One region of the Paenarthrobacter sp. 22069 genome, then DNA from elsewhere that is predicted to be linked to it. Evidence: riboswitches for the same ligand, from Rfam matches in the RefSeq annotation. Region 1 holds a riboswitch; the other holds the start of a gene.

Region 1 (5,955 bases):
CGGCATCGGCAAGCGAGGCTGCCAGGGTGCGCGCGTGGCCGTGCACCGTTCCGGCGATCGCCTTCAATCCATCGGGTCCGTGGTACACCGCGTACATGGAGGCGACGATGGCCAGGAGTGCCTGGGCGGTGCAGATGTTGGACGTGGCCTTCTCGCGGCGGATGTGCTGCTCACGGGTCTGCAGCGCCAGGCGGTAGGCCGGGACGCCGGCGTCGTCCTTGGACACGCCCACCAGGCGGCCGGGCAGTGAACGTTCCAGGCCCTTGCGGACGGCCATGTAGGCGGCGTGCGGGCCGCCGAAGAACAGGGGAACACCGAAGCGCTGGGCGGAGCCGACGGCGATGTCCGCACCCTGCTCGCCCGGAGGAGTAATCAGGGTCAGGGCCAGCAGGTCGGCGGCAACGGTGACCAGCGCGCCGCGGTCCTTGGCGGCGGCGATGACACCGGACTGGTCCCAGACGCGTCCGGAGGCGCCGGGCTGCTGCAGGACGATGCCGTTTATGTCACCTTCCGGCAGGCCCTTGGACAGGTCGGCCACCTCAACCTCGAAGCCGAGCGCCTCGGCGCGGCCCTGGACGATGGCGATGGTCTGGGGCAGCACATCGCTGTCCAGGACCGTCTTGCCGTCGGCGGCGGGTTTGGCCTTGTTGGCGCGGCGCATCAACAGCACGGCCTCGGCGACGGCCGTGGCCTCGTCCAGCAGCGACGCGTTGGCGATGGGCAGGCCCACCAGGTCCTGGACCATGGTCTGGAAGTTCAGCAGCGCCTCGAGCCGGCCCTGCGAGATCTCCGGCTGGTAGGGCGTGTAGGCCGTGTACCAGGCAGGGGATTCCAGGATGTTGCGGCGGATCACCGGCGGAGTAACGGTGTCGTAATAGCCCTGGCCGATCATCTGGACGGCGGTCTTGTTCTTCGCAGCCAGTTTGCGGAGCTCGGTGAGGACTTCCACTTCGCTGAGGGCGTCCTGCAGGCGGAGGGCGGTCTCCTGGCGGATGACCTTGGGTACTGCGGTGTCCACCAGGTTGTCGACAGTGTCGTAGCCCACGGCTTTGAGCATGGTGTCGACGTCGGCCTGGCGCCGCGCGCCGATATGGCGGTCTACGAAGGTGGTGGAGGCTGGGGAAACCGACACAAGGAACTCCATTTACTCAGGCGGCGCAGGGTACGCCACAGCTATTCGGGTTCCTCCCCGCTCTGTATTGGACCTGAGAGTTTCCGCGTCCCCTGCCTGGGCAGGACCCGCTTGCACCGTCGGTGAGCACAACAGCCTTTGGCCCCTCTCTGGGAGGAAGGATGACTGCCTGCTGCTTTCCAGAGGCGCCTCGCCGCGGCGGTACAGGGGCCTGCGAGATTCCTGGGGAGGATTTGCTCCTACGGCGCCTGCCTGTACTTCCGGCAGAACTCTCCCGCCGCAGATCAAAGGCTATTAAGTTGTGGGTTTATGACGGCCGGCGACAGCCCTCACAACTTTCCATTGTCCTACGGGGCAGGCCTTCCCGGCAAATGCCGCAGCCTACCTGCGGAGCCGTTCCAGCGCGGCCAGCAGTTCCCCGACATCGGCCGCCCCTCCCCCCTCCGGCGCGGGCGCTACGGACAGCATGGCGTTGAAATACAGCCCGTCACCCATGTAGAGGACGGCCTTGGCCAGGCCCGGCCCCACGTCGGCCGCGATCTCATCCAGCCAGCGCTGCTGGATGGCCGCGAAACGGCGGCGCGTCTCTTCGTGCGCCACTTCGGCGAGTCGGGTGGCAGCCACGATGGCGCGGTCCAGGGGGGTGTCGGCCCAGACGGAAGAACGGATGAAGTATGCCGCAGCGCCTTCGCTGGCCGAGGCCATGGCATCGGCGTCGGCCGTGGCCAGCCCTTCCAGCCGGTCAAGCAGCACGGCGATGAGCGCTTCCTTGTTCGGAAAGTGGTACAGGAGGCCACCCTTCGACACCCCGGCCTTTCGCGCCACGGCGTCGAGGGTCGCAGCCCGCTCCCCCACTTCGATCAGCAGGGACTCGAAGGCGTCAAGGACCGCGTCACGGGCTACAGGCTTTCGGGGCATGCCTCCCATCATGCCCGGCTTACCGCAGGAACGCGGAATATCGGCAGTTTCAAACTATACCGTCTGGACGGTATAGTTATCGCATGACGACGACCGCACCCACTCCCCCGGCGGCTACCGCCGCGCGTTCCCGGCGGCGCGATTGGGCCGCCTTGGGGCTGCTGATGTTTCCGGTACTGCTGGTGGCAGTGGACAACACGGCCCTGACTTTCGCCCTGCCGGCCATTGCCCGCGCCCTGGACCCGTCCGGCGTGCAGCTGCTGTGGATCATCGACGCCTACCCGCTGGTGCTGGCCGGGCTGCTTGTATCCATGGGAAGCCTGGGCGATCGGATCGGGCGGCGGAGGCTGTTGATCATTGGCAGCCTGGGCTTCGCCGCGCTTTCAGCCGCGACGGCCTTTGCACCCACGCCCGAGTGGCTGATTGCCGGCCGGGCAGCCCTGGGATTCTTTGGTGCCATGCTGATGCCGTCCACGCTGTCGCTGATCCGGAACATCTTCCCGGAGCCCAACCGCAGGCGGCTTGCGGTTGCCATCTGGGCCGCTGGATTCTCGGGCGGCGCGGCCCTGGGGCCGATCTTCGGCGGATGGCTGGTGGAGCACTTCTGGTGGGGTGCCGTGTTCCTGGTGGCAGTCCCCCTCATGCTCCCCCTGCTGGCGGGTGGACCGGCCCTCATTCCGGAATCGAAGGACCCGGCCCCGGGGAGGGTGGATGTTCCCAGCATCCTGCTCTCCATGCTGGTCATGGTTCCCGTGGTCTACGGCATCAAGGCGGTGGCCACGGAAGGTCCCGGCGCAGCCGGGATAGGCAGCATCCTCTTCGGCCTGGCCATGGGCGTCGCGTTTGTCCGTCGCCAGCACCGGCTGGAGCACCCCCTGCTTGACATGTCACTGTTCCGGAACAAAGTGTTCAGCATGGCCATCAGCGCCAACATCCTCGCCCTGTTCTCCTTCAACGGCTTCATCCTGTTCCTGGCCCAGCATCTCCAGCTGCTGGAAGGGATGACCCCGTCCGCGGCCGGCGTCGCCATGATTCCGGCACTGGCGGCCACGGTGGTCTCCGGATTGATCGTGGTTCCCCTGGTTCGCAAGGTGCGTCCCGGGGCAGTGGTGGCGGCAGGGCTCGCTTTCAGCGCGGCGGGCTACAGCATGGTGACGTTCGGGAACCACGACGGCGGGCCCTCGCTGCTGCTGGCGGCCCTGCTGGTCCTGGCGCTGGGTGTGGGTACGGCGGAAACAATCTCCAACGACCTCATCCTCGGCTCAGCGCCACCGGAGAAATCCGGGGCGGCTGCAGCGATCTCGGAAACGGGCTATGAGGTGGGATCCCTGTTGGGGACGGCGGTGCTCGGTTCCATCCTGACGGCCTCCTACCAGCAGAACCTGCGGCTGCCGGCAGGGGTGGACGGAATACTGCCGGGTCCCGGCCTGCACAACGCCAGGGAAACGCTGGCCGGGGCGGTTGAAGCAGCAGCCAGCCTTCCCGCTCCGCTGGCACAGCTCACCAGGGACGCCGCGGCCGCCGCCTTCGACTCCGGCGTCCACATCACTGCGGCGATTGCGCTGGTCCTGATGGCGGCGGCGGCAGTCCTGGCCGCCGTCGTCCTTCGCAGGGTGCCGAAAGCGTCCTAGGGGCGGGCACGAAAAAGGCGCCCCTTGCAGGGGATCCCCCTGCAAAGGGCGCCAAGCCAATGGCGGGTGGCGGCCGGCTACTTGGAGTCGGCGGCGGTTACCTTCGCGGTCGGCTTCATGTTTTCCGCCTGCACCATCCAGGCGAACTGCTCCAGCCGGGCAATGAACTCGTGCAGCAGGTCAGCCGACGTGGGGTCTTCCTCATCCACTTCGTCATGGACTTTACGCATGGTGCCTACGGCGGCCTCCATGGCGGCGACAATCCGTTCAATGGCGTCCGTGGTGCTGATCAGCCCGTCGGGGAACTGGGCCAGGCTGGTGGTTTCAGCGACGGTGGAGCTGCGGCCGTCGGGAAGAGCGTGCAGGGCGCGCATGCGTTCGGCTGTATCGTCCGCGAACTGGCGGGCGGCGTCGACGATCTCATCAAGCTGCAGGTGAAGGTCGCGGAAGTTGGTGCCCACGATGTTCCAGTGCGCCTGCTTGCCCTGTACGTGGAGCTCGATCAGGTCAGCAAGTACGGCCTGCAGGTTGTTGGTCAGTGTCGGTGAAGCTTTCATGCGTCCTCCTCTGGTGGTCCAATAAGGCAGACGCTACCAGCGATGGATGCGGTGGCGGCAGGGTCTCCGCCAATTTCTCAGTGAGCTTACTAATTTTGAAAATGAGTCATAAACGAATGTGATTCATATTTCATCTTGCATCCGCCGCCCGGCACCCCCATACTAAATGAACGCCATTCATATAGTGACCTCCGTCTCACAGCCTTCCAGAAAGTGGTGCCATGACAGAGACAATCCGCACCAGTACGGCCAAACCCGGTCCGCACGCCCACGCCCCCTCCCCGGACGGCGTCAGCGCCAAGGGACTCAAGGGCGGGCAGCTCGGGCTCCTCGCCGTCGTCGTCCTGGGCATTTCAACTATCGCCCCCGCCTATACCCTCACCAGCGCACTGGGACCCACCGTCAACGAAGCCGGTCTCCAGCTGCCCGTCATCTTCCTGATCGGGTTCATTCCGATGATCCTGGTTTCGCTCGCCTACCGGGAGCTCAACGCTGACTCCCCGGACAGCGGAACCACCTTCACGTGGGTAACCAAAGCCTTTGGACCCTGGATCGGCTGGATGGGCGGTTGGGGCCTGCTGGCCGCCAACATCATCGTACTGTCCAACCTGGCCGGCGTCGCCGTCGACTTCTTCTACCTCTTCCTGTCGCAGCTCACCGGCTCCGCCGAACTGGCTGACCTGGCGGACAACAAAGCCCTGAACGTCGTGACCTGCTTCGTCTTCGTGGCGCTGGCCGTTTGGGTCAGCTACCGCGGCCTGCACACCACCAAGCTGGTGCAGTACAGCCTGGTGGGCTTCCAACTGCTGGTGCTGGGCCTGTTCGTCGCCATGGCCTTCGCCAACTGGTCCAGCTCCGAAACGGCCATCCCGTTCAGCTGGGACTGGTTCGATGTCACCAAGATCGAGACCTTCGGCCAGATCGCGGCCGGCATCTCGCTGTCCATCTTCGTGTACTGGGGCTGGGACGTCTGCCTCACCGTCAACGAGGAAACGGCCAATGGCAAGAAGACCGCCGGAGTGGCCGGCACCCTGACCGCCGTCATCGTCCTGGCCATCTACCTCCTGGTGAGCATCGCCACCATGATGTTCGCCGGCGTCGGCGATACCGGCAACGGCCTGAACAACGCGGAAAACCACGAGAACATCTTCACGGCGCTGGCCTCACCCATCATGGGGCCGTTCGCGATCCTGATGTCCCTCGCCGTACTCTCCAGCTCCGCCGCATCGCTGCAGTCCACCTTCATGTCACCGTCCCGAAGCCTCCTGGCCATGGCACACTACGGCGCCCTGCCGGAGCCGTTCAGCCGGATCAGCAAGAAGTTCTCGACGCCGGGCTTCGCCACCATCGCCGCCGGCGTGATGTCCGCGGGGTTCTACGCGGTGATGCACGTGGTCAGCGAAAACGTCCTGAATGACACCATCCTGGCCCTGGGCCTGATGATCTGCTTCTACTACGGGCTTACCGCCCTGGCCTGCACCTGGTACTTCCGCCACAGCCTGTTCAGCAGCGCGCGGCACTTCCTGCTCCGGCTCGTGTGCCCGGTGGTGGGCGGCGTGGGACTGTTCGTGGTGTTCGTCCAGACCGCCATCGACAGCCTGGCACCCGAGTTCGGCAGCGGTTCCGAGATCTTCGGCGTGGGGCTGGTGTTCATCCTCGGCATCGGAATCCTGGCCCTGGGCGCCGTCGTCATGCTGGTCATGTCACGCACCCACCC
Region 2 (12,302 bases), on a different contig from region 1:
GGGCATGGAACAGCACCGCCGGGATGATCCCGGCCGCCCCGTTCGTCGGAGCGGTGACCACCCGGCCGCCGGAGGCGTTCTCCTCGTTCACCGCCAACGCCACCAAGTTAACCCACTCCTGCCAATACCGCTGATCGAACGGCCCCGCATCCCACGCCGCATCCCCGTCCCCGTCCCGGCCGGTGGCAGGGTCGCTGTTCTGGTCCTGGCCCCGGTCCTTGCCGTGCGGGCCGGTAGCGCATTCCTTCTTCAACCGCTCAAACCAGTCCGGGGCGCGGCGGCGGACCTTCAACCCGCCCGGCAGCACCCCGTCCCGTTTCAGCGAGGTGGCCACGCACGCCTCCATCACGGACCAGATATGCAGCAGCCCGGCCCGGATCTCCTCCTCGCCGCGGGAAGCTTTTTCGTTGACCAGCATCACGTCCGCGATCCCCAGACCGGTCACCGCGCAGTGCTCCAGCAGTTCCGCCGCGGTCCGGAACGGCAGCGGCAACTCCTCTTTGGACGCGTCCAGTTCCTGCTGCGCCGCGTCCTCCTCACCCTCACGCACGATGAACCCGCCCCCGACCGAGAAAAACGTCGCCGCGTGCAACACCGCCCCGGCCTGGTCCGCCACGGTGAAGGTCATCCCGTTCGTGTGCCGGGGCAGGACCGTCAACGGCCGCAGCACCATGTCCTTCACCCCATACGGCAACGGCACCACCCCGGCCAGCTGCAGCACCCCGCTCTCCGCGATCGAGGCCAGCCGCTCCTCCACCTCCGCCGGCAGGATCAGCTCCGGATGATAGCCCTCCAACCCCAACAGCACCGCCGTCATCGTCCCGTGCCCATGGCCCGTCGCCGCCAACGACCCATACAAATCCACCCGCAACGACGCCACGTCCCCAAGCTTCCCCGAGGCCTTCAACTCCTCCGCGAACACCGCAGCAGCCCGCATCGGCCCCACAGTATGAGACGACGACGGCCCAATACCGATCGAAAAAAGATCAAAGACTCCGACTGCCATGACAATTCCTTACTAAAACAGTGGTTGGGGTGGAGCGGGCCGGGTTGGGTGCGCCTGGCCGGATTCCTCCGCGTGCCCGGGGCCCACGCCGTCCGGGTTCCCTGGCCGAGCTTGCGAGGTTAGGGGGACGGTGGGGAGCACGTCTCCGAAATCCGCCCAGTCGCCAACGCAGGTCACCACAGCGACGCGGCAGCAGGAAGCGATGCACCGGGCATAGGTTTGGCCGCCCAAGGGAAGTTCACGCACCTCGTCCGCCTACTTTCTCAGCCCGGGCCGCTGGCCAAGTCCTCGCACAACTGAAACCTCCGCACAAGGGGCCGGCGGAGCCGGACTTTTCGAAAGCCTGCGTCAAAGCGAGGAACGAGCAGCAGGCGTGAAAATGTCCGGTCCGCCGGTCCCGAAGGTCACAACGGAGCAGCACGCGTGAAAATGTCCGGTCCGCCGGTCCCGAAGGTAGCCACGGGGCGGCACATGGGAGATGCCGGTCCCGCCGGTCCCGAAGGTAACCACGGCCGAAACACTCAGGCGAGGTTCGCGATGCCCGGGTAGAGCGGGTGCGCCGAAGCCAGGGCCTCGACGCGGTGACGGAGCCCCGAAAGGTCGGCGTCGGCGTCGGCAATCAATGCCTCAGCGATGATGTCCGCAACCTCACGGAAGGCGTCCTCGCCGAAGCCGCGCGTCGCCAAGGCGGGGGTGCCGATGCGCAGGCCTGAGGTGACCATCGGCGGGCGGGGGTCGAAGGGGACGGCGTTGCGGTTGACGGTGATGTCGATCGCGGCGAGCCGGTCTTCGGCCTGCTGCCCATCGAGCTCGCAGTTACGCAGGTCAACGAGGACCAGGTGCACGTCGGTGCCGCCGGAGATGACGCTGATGCCCTTGGCGCTGACATCGGGCTGGACCAGGCGTTCGGCCAGGATCCGGGCGCCTGCAAGTACGCGCTCCTGACGCTCACGGAACTCTTCGGAGGCAGCGATCTTGAATGCCACGGCCTTGCCGGCGATGACGTGCTCCAGCGGCCCGCCCTGCTGGCCGGGGAACACGGCCGAGTTGATCTTCTTGGCGATGTCGGCGTCGTTGGTCAGGATGATTCCGCCGCGCGGACCGGCGAGGGTCTTGTGCGTGGTGGACGTGGTGACGTGCGCGTGCGGGACAGGAGACGGGTGCAGGCCCGCGGCCACCAAGCCGGCGAAGTGCGCCATGTCCACCATGAGGTAGGCGCCCACGGAATCAGCGATGCGGCGGAACTCGGCAAAGTCGAGCTGCCGGGCGTAGGCGGACCAGCCGGCAACGATCAGCTGCGGCTTGTGCTCCTGGGCCAGGCGCTCCACCTCGGCCATGTCCACGGTGTGGGTGTTCTCGCGGACGCCGTACGGCACCACGTTGTAGAGCTTCCCGGAGAAGTTGATCCGCATGCCGTGGGTCAGGTGGCCGCCGTGGGCCAGGTTGAGGCCCATGATGGTGTCGCCCGGCTTGATCAATGCGTGCATTACCGAGGCGTTGGCCTGCGCACCGGAGTGCGGCTGGACATTCGCGAACCCGGCGCCGAACAAGGCCTTCACCCGGTCGATGGCCAGCTGCTCGATCACGTCCACGTGCTCGCAGCCGCCGTAGTACCGCTTTCCGGGGTAGCCCTCGGCGTATTTGTTGGTCAGCACCGACCCCTGCGCCTGCATCACAGCCGCTGCCGTGTGGTTTTCGGAGGCGATCATTTCCAAGCCATCGCGCTGGCGGCCCAGTTCGTCGTCGATCTTCGCCGCAACTTCGGGGTCCAGGACGGACAGGTCGGCGTTCAGGCTGGGGGAGGCCACCTGCTCGAAGGCGCCCACTTCCACCGGGGCGCTCACAGCTCGCCGCCGTTCGCTGCTGCGTATTCCTCGGCCGACATAAGGGGGCCTTCCTCGGTCACGGCCACCTTGAAAAGCCAGCCCGCGCCGTAGGGGTCGCTGTTGATCAGGGCGGGGTCCGAGACCACGCCGTCATTGATCTCGATGACCTCACCGGATACCGGAGCGTAGAGGTCCGAGACAGACTTGGTGGACTCCACCTCGCCGCAGGTTTCGCCGGCCGTGAGGGTGGAGCCGACCTCGGGCAGGTCAACGTACACGATGTCGCCCAGAGCATCTGCAGCGACGGCGGAAATGCCGATCCCGGCAGGCCCGGAGCCGTCAACGGCAACCCATTCGTGCTCGGCGGAGTACTTCAGTTCAGAAACAACTTTGCTCATGATTCTTCCTTTACGTGTGGAAAATTTGGGGGATTTACTTTTGGCGCTTGTAGAACGGGAGGGCTACGACTTCGAAGCGCTCGGGCTTGCCGCGAAGGTCAACCTCCACGAATGTGCCGGGCTCGGCAAATTCGACCTCAACATAGGCCATGGCCACCGGGTAGCCGAGGGTGGGTGAGGGCTGACCGGAGGTTACTTCACCGACCAGGGTGCCGTCCTTGAGGACCGGGTAGTGGGCGCGGGCTGCGCGCCGGCCGGTGCCCTTGAGGCCCACCAGCTTCTGCCCAATGGTTGAACCGACTCCGGCAGCCTTGATGGCGGCCAGTGCTTCCTTGCCCACGAAATCGCTCTCCTTCGCCAGCGACACCACAGGACCCAGACCGGCCGCATAGGCGTTGACGTGGCGGGAGAGTTCGTTGCCGTAGAGCGGCATGCCTGCTTCCAGGCGCAGGGAGTCGCGCGCAGCGAGACCGGCGGGGATGAGCCCGTGGCCGGCGCCAACTTCCAGCAGCGCTTCCCACAGGCCGGCTGCATCCTCGTTGGGAACGTAGATTTCGAAGCCGTCCTCACCCGTGTAGCCAGTGCGGGCCACCAGCAGGTCCTGGCCGTTTATTTCCATCTCGACGGCGGCGTAGTACTTCAACTCCCGGACCAGTGCGTGCTGTTCGGCCGGGACCAGCTTCAGGAGGATCGCCTCGGAAATCGGTCCCTGCACGGCAATCAGCGAGGTCTCAGCCGAGGCGTCCTCCACCGTGACGTCGAAATTGGCGGAGCGCTCCAGGAGTTCCTTGGCCACAACCGCGGCGTTGCCGGCATTCGGCACCACCAGGTACTTGTCCACGCCCTCTTCTGGGGACGGCCTGCGGTACGAAATGAGGTCGTCGATGATGCCGCCGTCGGCGTCGCAAATCAGCGAGTACTTCGCCTTGCCCACCGCGACCGCGGATAGTTTGCCGGCCAGGGCGTAGTCCAGGAAAGCGGCTGCATCGGGGCCGGTCACCCAGACCTCTCCCATGTGGGAGAGATCGAACAGGCCGCCGGCGTTGCGGACGGCGTGGTGCTCGGCGAGCTCGGACTCGTACTTGAGCGGCATCTGCCAGCCGCCGAAGTCGGTGAAGGAGGCCCCGGCTTTCTTGTGCTGATCATAGAGCGCGGTGTAATTCTCGGTCATTGGAAGTCCTTAGTTCTCAAATTCAGAAAGCGGCGGGCAGGAACAGATCAGGTTGCGGTCGCCGGCGGCGCCGTCGATCCTGCCCACGGGCGGGAAGTACTTGTCCTGCCGCAGTGAGGGCACCGGGAAGGCGGCCTGCTCCCGCGGGTAGGCGCGGTCCCAATCGGAACTTACGACGGCGGCTGCCGTGTGGGGTGCGTTCCGCACCGGAGATGCCTCAAGGCTGAAGTCCCCGTTGGCCACCTGCTGGATCTCGCCATGAATGGTGATCATGGCGTCGATGAAGCGGTCGATCTCGGCGAGGTCCTCGGACTCGGTGGGCTCCACCATCAGCGTCCCGGCGACGGGGAAGGACAGGGTGGGGGCGTGGAAGCCGAAGTCGATCAGCCGCTTGGCCACGTCCTCGGCCGTGACACCGGTCCTGGCGGTCAGTTCGCGCAGGTCCAGGATGCACTCGTGCGCCACGAGGCCACCCTCGCCGGTGTAGAGGACGGGGAAGTACTCGTTCAGCCGGGACGCGACGTAGTTCGCGGCCAGCAGCGCGGACTTGGTGGCCTCGGTCAGGCCCTCGCCGCCCATCAGCTTCACGTAGGCCCAGGAAATCGGCAGCACACCGGCGGAGCCGAAGCGGGAGGCACTGATGGCCACACCATGGCCTGCCTCGTGCGCGGCCTTGTTCGCGTCGCCGGGCATGAACGGGGCCAGGTGCGCCTTGGCTGCCACCGGCCCGACGCCGGGACCGCCGCCGCCGTGCGGGATGCAGAAGGTCTTGTGCAGGTTCAGGTGGGACACGTCGCCGCCGAACTTGCCGGGCTGCGCCAGGCCCACGAGGGCATTCAGGTTGGCGCCGTCAACGTATACCTGCCCGCCCGCGGCGTGAACGGCATCGCACACCTCGCGCACGTCGGAATCGTACACACCGTGCGTTGAGGGGTAGGTGATCATGATGGCCGAGAGGACATCCTTGTTGGCCTCGATCTTCGCCGTCAGGTCATCGTGGTCGATGGTGCCGTCAGCAGCCGTGGCCACCACCACCACCTTCATGCCGGCCAGGACGGCCGAGGCGGCGTTGGTGCCGTGCGCGGACGCCGGGATCAGGCAGATGTTGCGCTGCTGCTCGCCCCGGGAGTGGTGGTAGCCGCGGATCGCCAGCAGGCCCGCGAGCTCACCCTGGGAGCCGGCGTTGGGCTGGATGGACACCTGGTCGTAGCCAGTGATCTCCGCGAGATCCGCTTCCAATCCAGCGATAAGTTCACGCCAGCCCTCGGTCTGGGAGTCCGGGGCGAACGGGTGGATGGAGGCAAACTCCGGCCAGGAAATGGCCTCCATCTCGGCGGTGGCGTTCAGCTTCATGGTGCAGGAGCCCAGCGGGATCATGGTGCGATCCAACGCCAGGTCCCGGTCAGAAAGCTTGCGGATGTAACGCAGCAGCTGGGTCTCGGACCGGTGCGTGTTGAACACCGGATGCTGCAGGTACGCGGACGTGCGCAGTACAGCTTGGGGCAGTTCGAAGCCCTGGGCGTCACCAACCGGACCGGCACCAAAGGCGACGGCGACGTCGGACAGTGTTGCCGCCGTCGTCGTCTCATCAACGGAGACGCCAACGGTGTCCTGGTCGATGAAGCGCAGGTTGATGCCGCGGGCTTCGGCTGCGGTGACCACCTTGGCGGCTTTGCCCGGCACGCGGACGGTGAGCGTGTCGAAGAAGGAGTCGGTGACCATTTCACGGCCCATGGACGTGAGTGCTGTTGCCAGCACCCTGGCCTTGTGGTGGGCGGTCTCGGCGATTGCCTTCAGCCCGTCGGGGCCGTGGTAAACCGCGTAGAAGGAGGACACGATGGCCAGGAGTGCCTGGGCGGTGCAGATGTTGGACGTGGCCTTCTCGCGGCGGATGTGCTGCTCACGGGTCTGCAGCGCCAGGCGGTACGCCGGTGTGCCCGCGTTGTCCTTGGAGACTCCGACGATCCTGCCCGGCAGGGTGCGCTCCATGCCCTTTTGGACGGCCATGTAGGCGGCGTGCGGCCCCCCAAAGAATAACGGCACGCCAAAACGCTGGGTGGAGCCGACGGCGATGTCCGCGCCCTGCTCGCCCGGAGGAGTAATCAGGGTCAGCGCCAGCAGATCGGCGGCAACGGTGACCAGCGCCCCCCGCTCCTTGGCTGCGGTGATGACACTGGACTGGTCCCAGACCCGGCCGGAAACCCCCGGCTGCTGCAGGACGACGCCGTTGATCTCACCTTCCGGCAGGCCCTTGGACAGGTCGGCCACCTCGACCTCGAAGCCGAGCGCCTCGGCGCGGCCCTGGACGATGGCGATGGTCTGGGGGAGGCAGTCGGCGTCGAGTACCGTCCGGCCGTCCTTGGCATTCCTGTCCTTGTTGGCACGGCGCATCAACAGCACGGCTTCGGCGACGGCGGTGGCCTCGTCCAGCAGCGACGCGTTGGCCACGGGGAGGGCCGTCAGGTCCTGGACCATGGTCTGGAAGTTCAGCAGCGCCTCGAGCCGGCCCTGCGAGATCTCCGGCTGGTAGGGGGTGTAGGCCGTGTACCAGGCAGGGGATTCCAGGATGTTGCGGCGGATCACCGGCGGAGTGACGGTGTCGTAGTAGCCCTGGCCGATCATCTGGACGGCAGTCTTGTTCCTGCCGGCGATCCGGCGCAGCTCGGCAAGGACTTCAACCTCGCTGAGGGCGTCCTGCAGGCGGAGTGCAGATTCCTGGCGGATGGAGGCGGGTACGGCAACGTCAACGAGGCCGTCCACGCTGTCATAGCCCACGGCTTTGAGCATGGTGTCGACGTCGGCCTGGCGGCGCGCGCCGATATGGCGGTCAACAAACGATGTTGGAAGCGATTGAATCGTCAAGAGGAACTCCAGTTCTGGCCGGCCTGGGGTGGCACGGCATGGGATGGGTTCCTCCCCGCTCTGTATTGGACCTGAGAGATTCCGCGTGGCCTGCTCTTGGCAGGGGGCCGCTTGCACCGTCGGTGAACCGGATTGACGCCCGGTTGCTTTCCAGAGTCGCCTCGCCATGACGGTACGTGGGCCTGAGAGATTCCTGGGGAGGATTTGCTCCTACGGCGCCTGCCCGGTGGATGCCGGGAGGACTCTCCCGTCACAGCTCGAAAGGCTTATTCAAATGTGGGTGATTCGGCTCACAAGGTATCGGGATTAGTGGCTTATGGCAAGTCGGTAGCTGCGCCGAGCACCGGAGCTGCAGCCCAAAGAATGCCAATAACCCGTCTTTTGCCGGGAGGCGTTTGACATTCGATCGTGACCGACGCCACACTGAACCCCGGGATTGGCGCCGCGGCGGCTGGCTCAACGTATCCGGAGCAGCCGACTGCCGGCGCCGTTCCCAGCGCACAAAAGCCGCAGCCCGGAAGGCAGCGGCGTCCAACTGAATACGCCTTTGACCTGCGGCGGGAGAGCCTGCCGGGTACATTTAGCAGGCGCCGTAGGAGCAAACCCTCCCCAGGAAACTCTCAGGCCCACGTACCGCCGCGGACAGGCAACTCTGGAAAGCAGCCGGGCATGATCCTGGCTCACCGACGGTGCAAGCGGCTTGGCTGCGGAAACTCTCAGGTCCACAACAGAGCGGGGAGGAACCAAATCTTTTGCGGCACCCAAATGCCGCTTTATCGATGGAGTTCCTCATGGCGATTCATCCCCCCACGTCCAACAGCGAACCCGCCCGCAACGGTGCGGGCGCGGCAGTCCGCAGCGAGCCCCCGCACCTGGAGCGGCAGCTCACCAACCGGCATATCCAGCTCATCGCCATCGGCGGGGCGATTGGTACCGGCCTCTTCATGGGCTCCGGCAAGACCATCTCCGCCGCCGGCCCCTCCGTGATCTTCGTATACATGATCATCGGCTTCATGCTCTTCTTCGTTATGCGGGCCATGGGCGAACTGCTGCTGAGCAACCTGAACTACAAGTCCTTCAGCGACTTCGCCGCCGACCTCCTGGGCCCGTGGGCGGGTTTCTTCACCGGCTGGACCTACTGGTTCTGCTGGGTCATCACCGGAATCGCGGACGTGATTGCAATCGCCGGCTACTCCCGGGAACTCTGGCCCGCCCTGCCGCTTTGGATTCCGGGCCTGGCCACCGTGGCCATCCTGCTGCTGCTGAACCTCGCCACCGTCAAAGCCTTCGGCGAGACCGAGTTCTGGTTCGCCCTGATCAAGATCGTCGCCATTGCCGCGCTGATCGTCGTGGGGCTCTTCATGATCTTCACCGGTTTCCAGAGCGACGCCGGAACGGCCAGCTTCACTAACCTGTGGAGCCATGGCGGGTTCTTCCCCAACGAATTCATGGGCTTCGTGGCCGGATTCCAGATCGCAGTGTTCGCCTTCGTAGGCATTGAACTGGTGGGCACCACCGCCGCCGAGGCCAAGAACCCCGAGCGCACGCTGCCCAGGGCCATCAACGCCATCCCCGTCCGCGTCCTGCTCTTCTACGTCGGCGCACTGATCATCCTGATGGCCGTCACCCCCTGGACGCAGTTCGCCGCAGGCCACAGCCCGTTCATCGGGATGTTCTCCCTGGCCGGACTCGGCGCCGCCGCCACCGTGGTCAACCTGGTGGTCCTGACCTCGGCCATGTCCTCAGCCAACTCCGGCATCTACTCCACCTCGCGCATGGTCTTCGGCCTTGCCCAGGAGGGTGACGCCCCGGGTATCTTCAGCCGCCTTTCCACGAGGAAGGTGCCCAGCAACGCACTGTTCCTCTCCTGCGTCCTGCTGCTCTCCGGCGTCGTCCTCATGTACGCAGGCCAGGACGTTGGCAAGGCGTTTGAAATGGTGACCACGGTGTCAGCCGTCTGCTTCGTCTTCGTCTGGTCGATCATCCTTGCCAGCTACATCTCCTTCCGCCGGCGCCGGCCGCACCTGCACGATGCGTCGAAGTTCAAGATGCCCGGCGGCATCCCCGCAGTATGGGTGGTCTACGCGTTCTTCGCCTTCGTCCTCTGGGCCCTGACCACCCAGCCGGACACGCTCATTGCCCTGCTGGTGACGCCTATCTGGTTCGTCGTCCTGGGTGTGGCGTGGGCCATCCTGCGCCGGCGCCCCGCACATCTGGCCCGCTTCGAGGTCTTCCGGGCTGAGCTTCGTGCTGACGAGGCTGCCGCCGGGCGCAGCGTTGGCCAAGCCCCGGGCGTGGCAGAGGAGGTCCAGCAGGCCAGGAAGTAACACCCGACGGCGGGTTGCGGCGCAGGCGTCCGGGTCCGGTTACCGTTCCTGCCGCCGCAGCCCGCCAGTCGCATCGTGCAGACCTAAAGTTCAGCATGCTTAGTGTTTATCCACATAGGATGGAAAAGCACGGCAGCCCAACCGCTGCAGGTCGATTTGAATGAAGGTGACCATGGCCCGGCGCAGCAACCCCGCAGTTCGCATCGCACAGGAAACCGCCCACAATGCAATGTTCGACGCCGAAGGCAAGCCCAAGCCCGGCGTCCACAACACGCTGCTGAGGGCAGTGCAGATCCAGCGGCCCCTGGTGGTTGCCTACATCCGCAGGCTCCAGAAGAGGCATCCCCGGGCCACCGCCGCCCAGTTGGCGGATATCGCAGAGCGTGACTACCTCCGGGCGGTGGCCGGCGGAGGCGCCCTGGTGGGTGCCACAGCCGTCGTTCCCGGAGTTGGAACGGTCGCCTCGCTGGGACTGTCCGCGGCCGCGACCGTCGGCTTCCTGGAAGCGACGGCACTCTACGCAACGTCATTGGCGGAACTCCACGGCATCCGCCTGACCAACCCGGAAAAGGCCGGGACCATGGTCATGGCCATCATGCTTGGCGAGGAGGGCACCGCCCTGCTGGGCACGCTCAGCGGCCAGTCATCGGGCGGTGCAACCACCACCTGGAGCAACGCGCTCTCCAAGTCGATGGTGGTGCCGGGGTTCGGCAGTGTCCGCAAGCGGATCCAGCAGGCCTTCCTCAGGAACCTGCTCAAGCGCCAGGGAACTGCGCTGTTCGGCAGGGCCCTCCCGTTCGGGATAGGTGCCGTTGTGGGCGGAGCCGGTAACCTCGTGATGGGCCGTGCGGTGGCCAAGAACGCCCGGGAGGCGTTCGGGCCAATGCCGGACACCATACCCGGGGAGCTGACTGCCGCCGCCGGCCCGGACAACCTGACGCTGGAAGGCAACACACTTGGATCTCAACGCTGACGTAGGGCAATCGTTCGGCTCCTGGACCGCCGGCGGCGACCCGGCAATGTTCCAGCTGGCAACCAGCGCCAACGTTGCTTGCGGCCTACATGCGGGAGATCCGGTCACCATGCTGGACAGCTGCAGGGCTGCTTACGAACTCGACGTCACCGTTGGCGCACACCTTGGCTACCGCGACCTGGCCGGCTACGGCCGCCGCAGGCTGGGGATGAGCTTCGACGAACTGTTCGGCGATGTGCTGTACCAACTGGGGGCGCTCGACGGCGTGGCCCACGCGGTGGGTGCCTCGGTGGACTTCGTGAAGCCGCACGGAGCGCTGTACGACACGGTGATCCACGATGCCGACCAGGCCTCCGCGGTGGTGGCGGCTATGAACGCCTATGATCCTGGACTTCCTGTCCTGGGCTTTCCCGGATCCGAGCTGTTGAAGCAGGCCAAGGAGGCCGGGCACCCGGTGTTCACCGAGGCTTTTGCGGACCGCGCGTACCTCGCAGACGGCAGCCTGCTCCCGCTTTCCGACGAACGCGCCGTGCTGCAGGACATTGACGCGGTCGTTGAACGGGCCGTCCGCCTGGCCACCCAGGGCGATGTCGTTGCTGTCGACGGGAGCGTAGTCAGTATTCGTCCCGATTCCCTGCGCCTCCTTAGCGGGACGCCGGCAGCTGTTGAGATGGCAGCGCGCGTGCGGGCCGGACTTGAGGCCGCCGGTGTGCAACTGGAGTCCTTCGCATAGGTCAATGCCGTTGGTGCTGCGGCGACCTCGGAAGGCTGGCCTCACGGTGCCAAGGCGAATGGCTCGGCGGCGAAGAACTCGGCCCAGAGGGGATCGTCGGCTGATAGATCGTTGATGTCCACGTATCTGTCATTGTCTGGTTCCCAGAGTGGGAGGACTTCGGGGCCGGCGTCTTCGCCATGGAAGCAGGCGGGCAGCGCAGCACTACTTACCGGGAGGATGCCTGGTGGCCAGTGGGTTGGTTCGGGGGTGGGGTGTTCGGGTTTGTGGTGCCGGCCGGTGGGTGAAGTCCAGCCGGGTGGCTCATTCGGGGTAGCGGCATCCGGGGTCCAGTGGCTGTTGTGTTTGAGCCGGTGATGTTTGGGGCAGAGCTGGGCCAGGTTGCTGATCCCGGTGCTTCCGCCGTGGTGCCAGGCGGTCCCATGATCGATGTCGTTGTCGGGGGTGTGGTTGCTGCAGCCGGGGAAGGTGCATTTCCGGTCGCGCATCCTGATCCATTGTTTTATGGTCTCTGGGAGCCGGTAGCGGGTGCGGCCGATCTCCAGGGGTGCACCGTCGCGGGGGTCGACCAGGACCCGGTAAAACGAATCCGCCCCGTCCGCAACCAGTTTCCGGGCCAAAGACGCCGGGATGGGACCGTAGCCGTCCAGTTCCGCTGGTTCATCCGTGAGGCCGAGCAGAGCGAACACCGGCACGGTCACCAACAGGTCGGCTCTGGGGATTGGGACTTTCCCGACTGCGGTGTCGCTTTCGCCTGCCGCTCCTGGTTCCCCGCTGCTGCCGGCACGGACGTCGTCCGCGTTGGTGGGATGCAGACTGGCTCCAAGCAGCAGGGATGCTGCGATGTCGGGGCGGAGTTGGGTGAGGGTGCGTGGCTCGTCGGGGCTTTGGAGTCCGCGTGCGGTGGCAGTGGTGCGGTTCCAGATCGCCGATGCGGTGTGTCCGGGCAGGTACAGCGTGAGCCAGGCCATGCCGTCCCGGTCGGGGGTGTATTCCATCCGCCTGT

Evidence for each region. Region 1 has a riboswitch for glycine ahead of ACTJK0_RS14125 (glycine dehydrogenase (aminomethyl-transferring)). Riboswitches for the same ligand answer to the same signal wherever they lie in the genome.
Region 2: another riboswitch for glycine. It lies ahead of gcvP (aminomethyl-transferring glycine dehydrogenase); the one in region 1 lies ahead of ACTJK0_RS14125 (glycine dehydrogenase (aminomethyl-transferring)).

The regions. Positions count from the first base shown of each region.
Region 1 is NZ_JBQEQF010000016.1:30,218-36,172, reverse strand. It holds partial or broken gene ACTJK0_RS14125 (glycine dehydrogenase (aminomethyl-transferring)) at 1-1,144, opposite strand, end outside; glycine riboswitch at 1,322-1,419, opposite strand; gene ACTJK0_RS14120 (TetR/AcrR family transcriptional regulator) at 1,514-2,050, opposite strand; gene ACTJK0_RS14115 (MFS transporter) at 2,134-3,681, shown strand; gene ACTJK0_RS14110 (Dps family protein) at 3,759-4,238, opposite strand; gene ACTJK0_RS14105 (APC family permease) at 4,460-5,955, shown strand, end outside.
Region 2 is NZ_JBQEQF010000036.1:15,953-28,254, reverse strand. It holds partial or broken gene ACTJK0_RS20275 (L-serine ammonia-lyase, iron-sulfur-dependent, subunit alpha) at 1-1,006, opposite strand, end outside; gene glyA (serine hydroxymethyltransferase) at 1,528-2,850, opposite strand; gene gcvH (glycine cleavage system protein GcvH) at 2,847-3,230, opposite strand; gene gcvT (glycine cleavage system aminomethyltransferase GcvT) at 3,265-4,401, opposite strand; gene gcvP (aminomethyl-transferring glycine dehydrogenase) at 4,411-7,275, opposite strand; glycine riboswitch at 7,424-7,523, opposite strand; glycine riboswitch at 7,812-7,909, shown strand; glycine riboswitch at 7,910-8,004, shown strand; gene cycA (D-serine/D-alanine/glycine transporter) at 8,055-9,590, shown strand; gene ACTJK0_RS20245 (hypothetical protein) at 9,763-10,563, shown strand; gene ACTJK0_RS20240 (LamB/YcsF family protein) at 10,547-11,296, shown strand; gene ACTJK0_RS20235 (HNH endonuclease) at 11,338-12,302, opposite strand, start outside.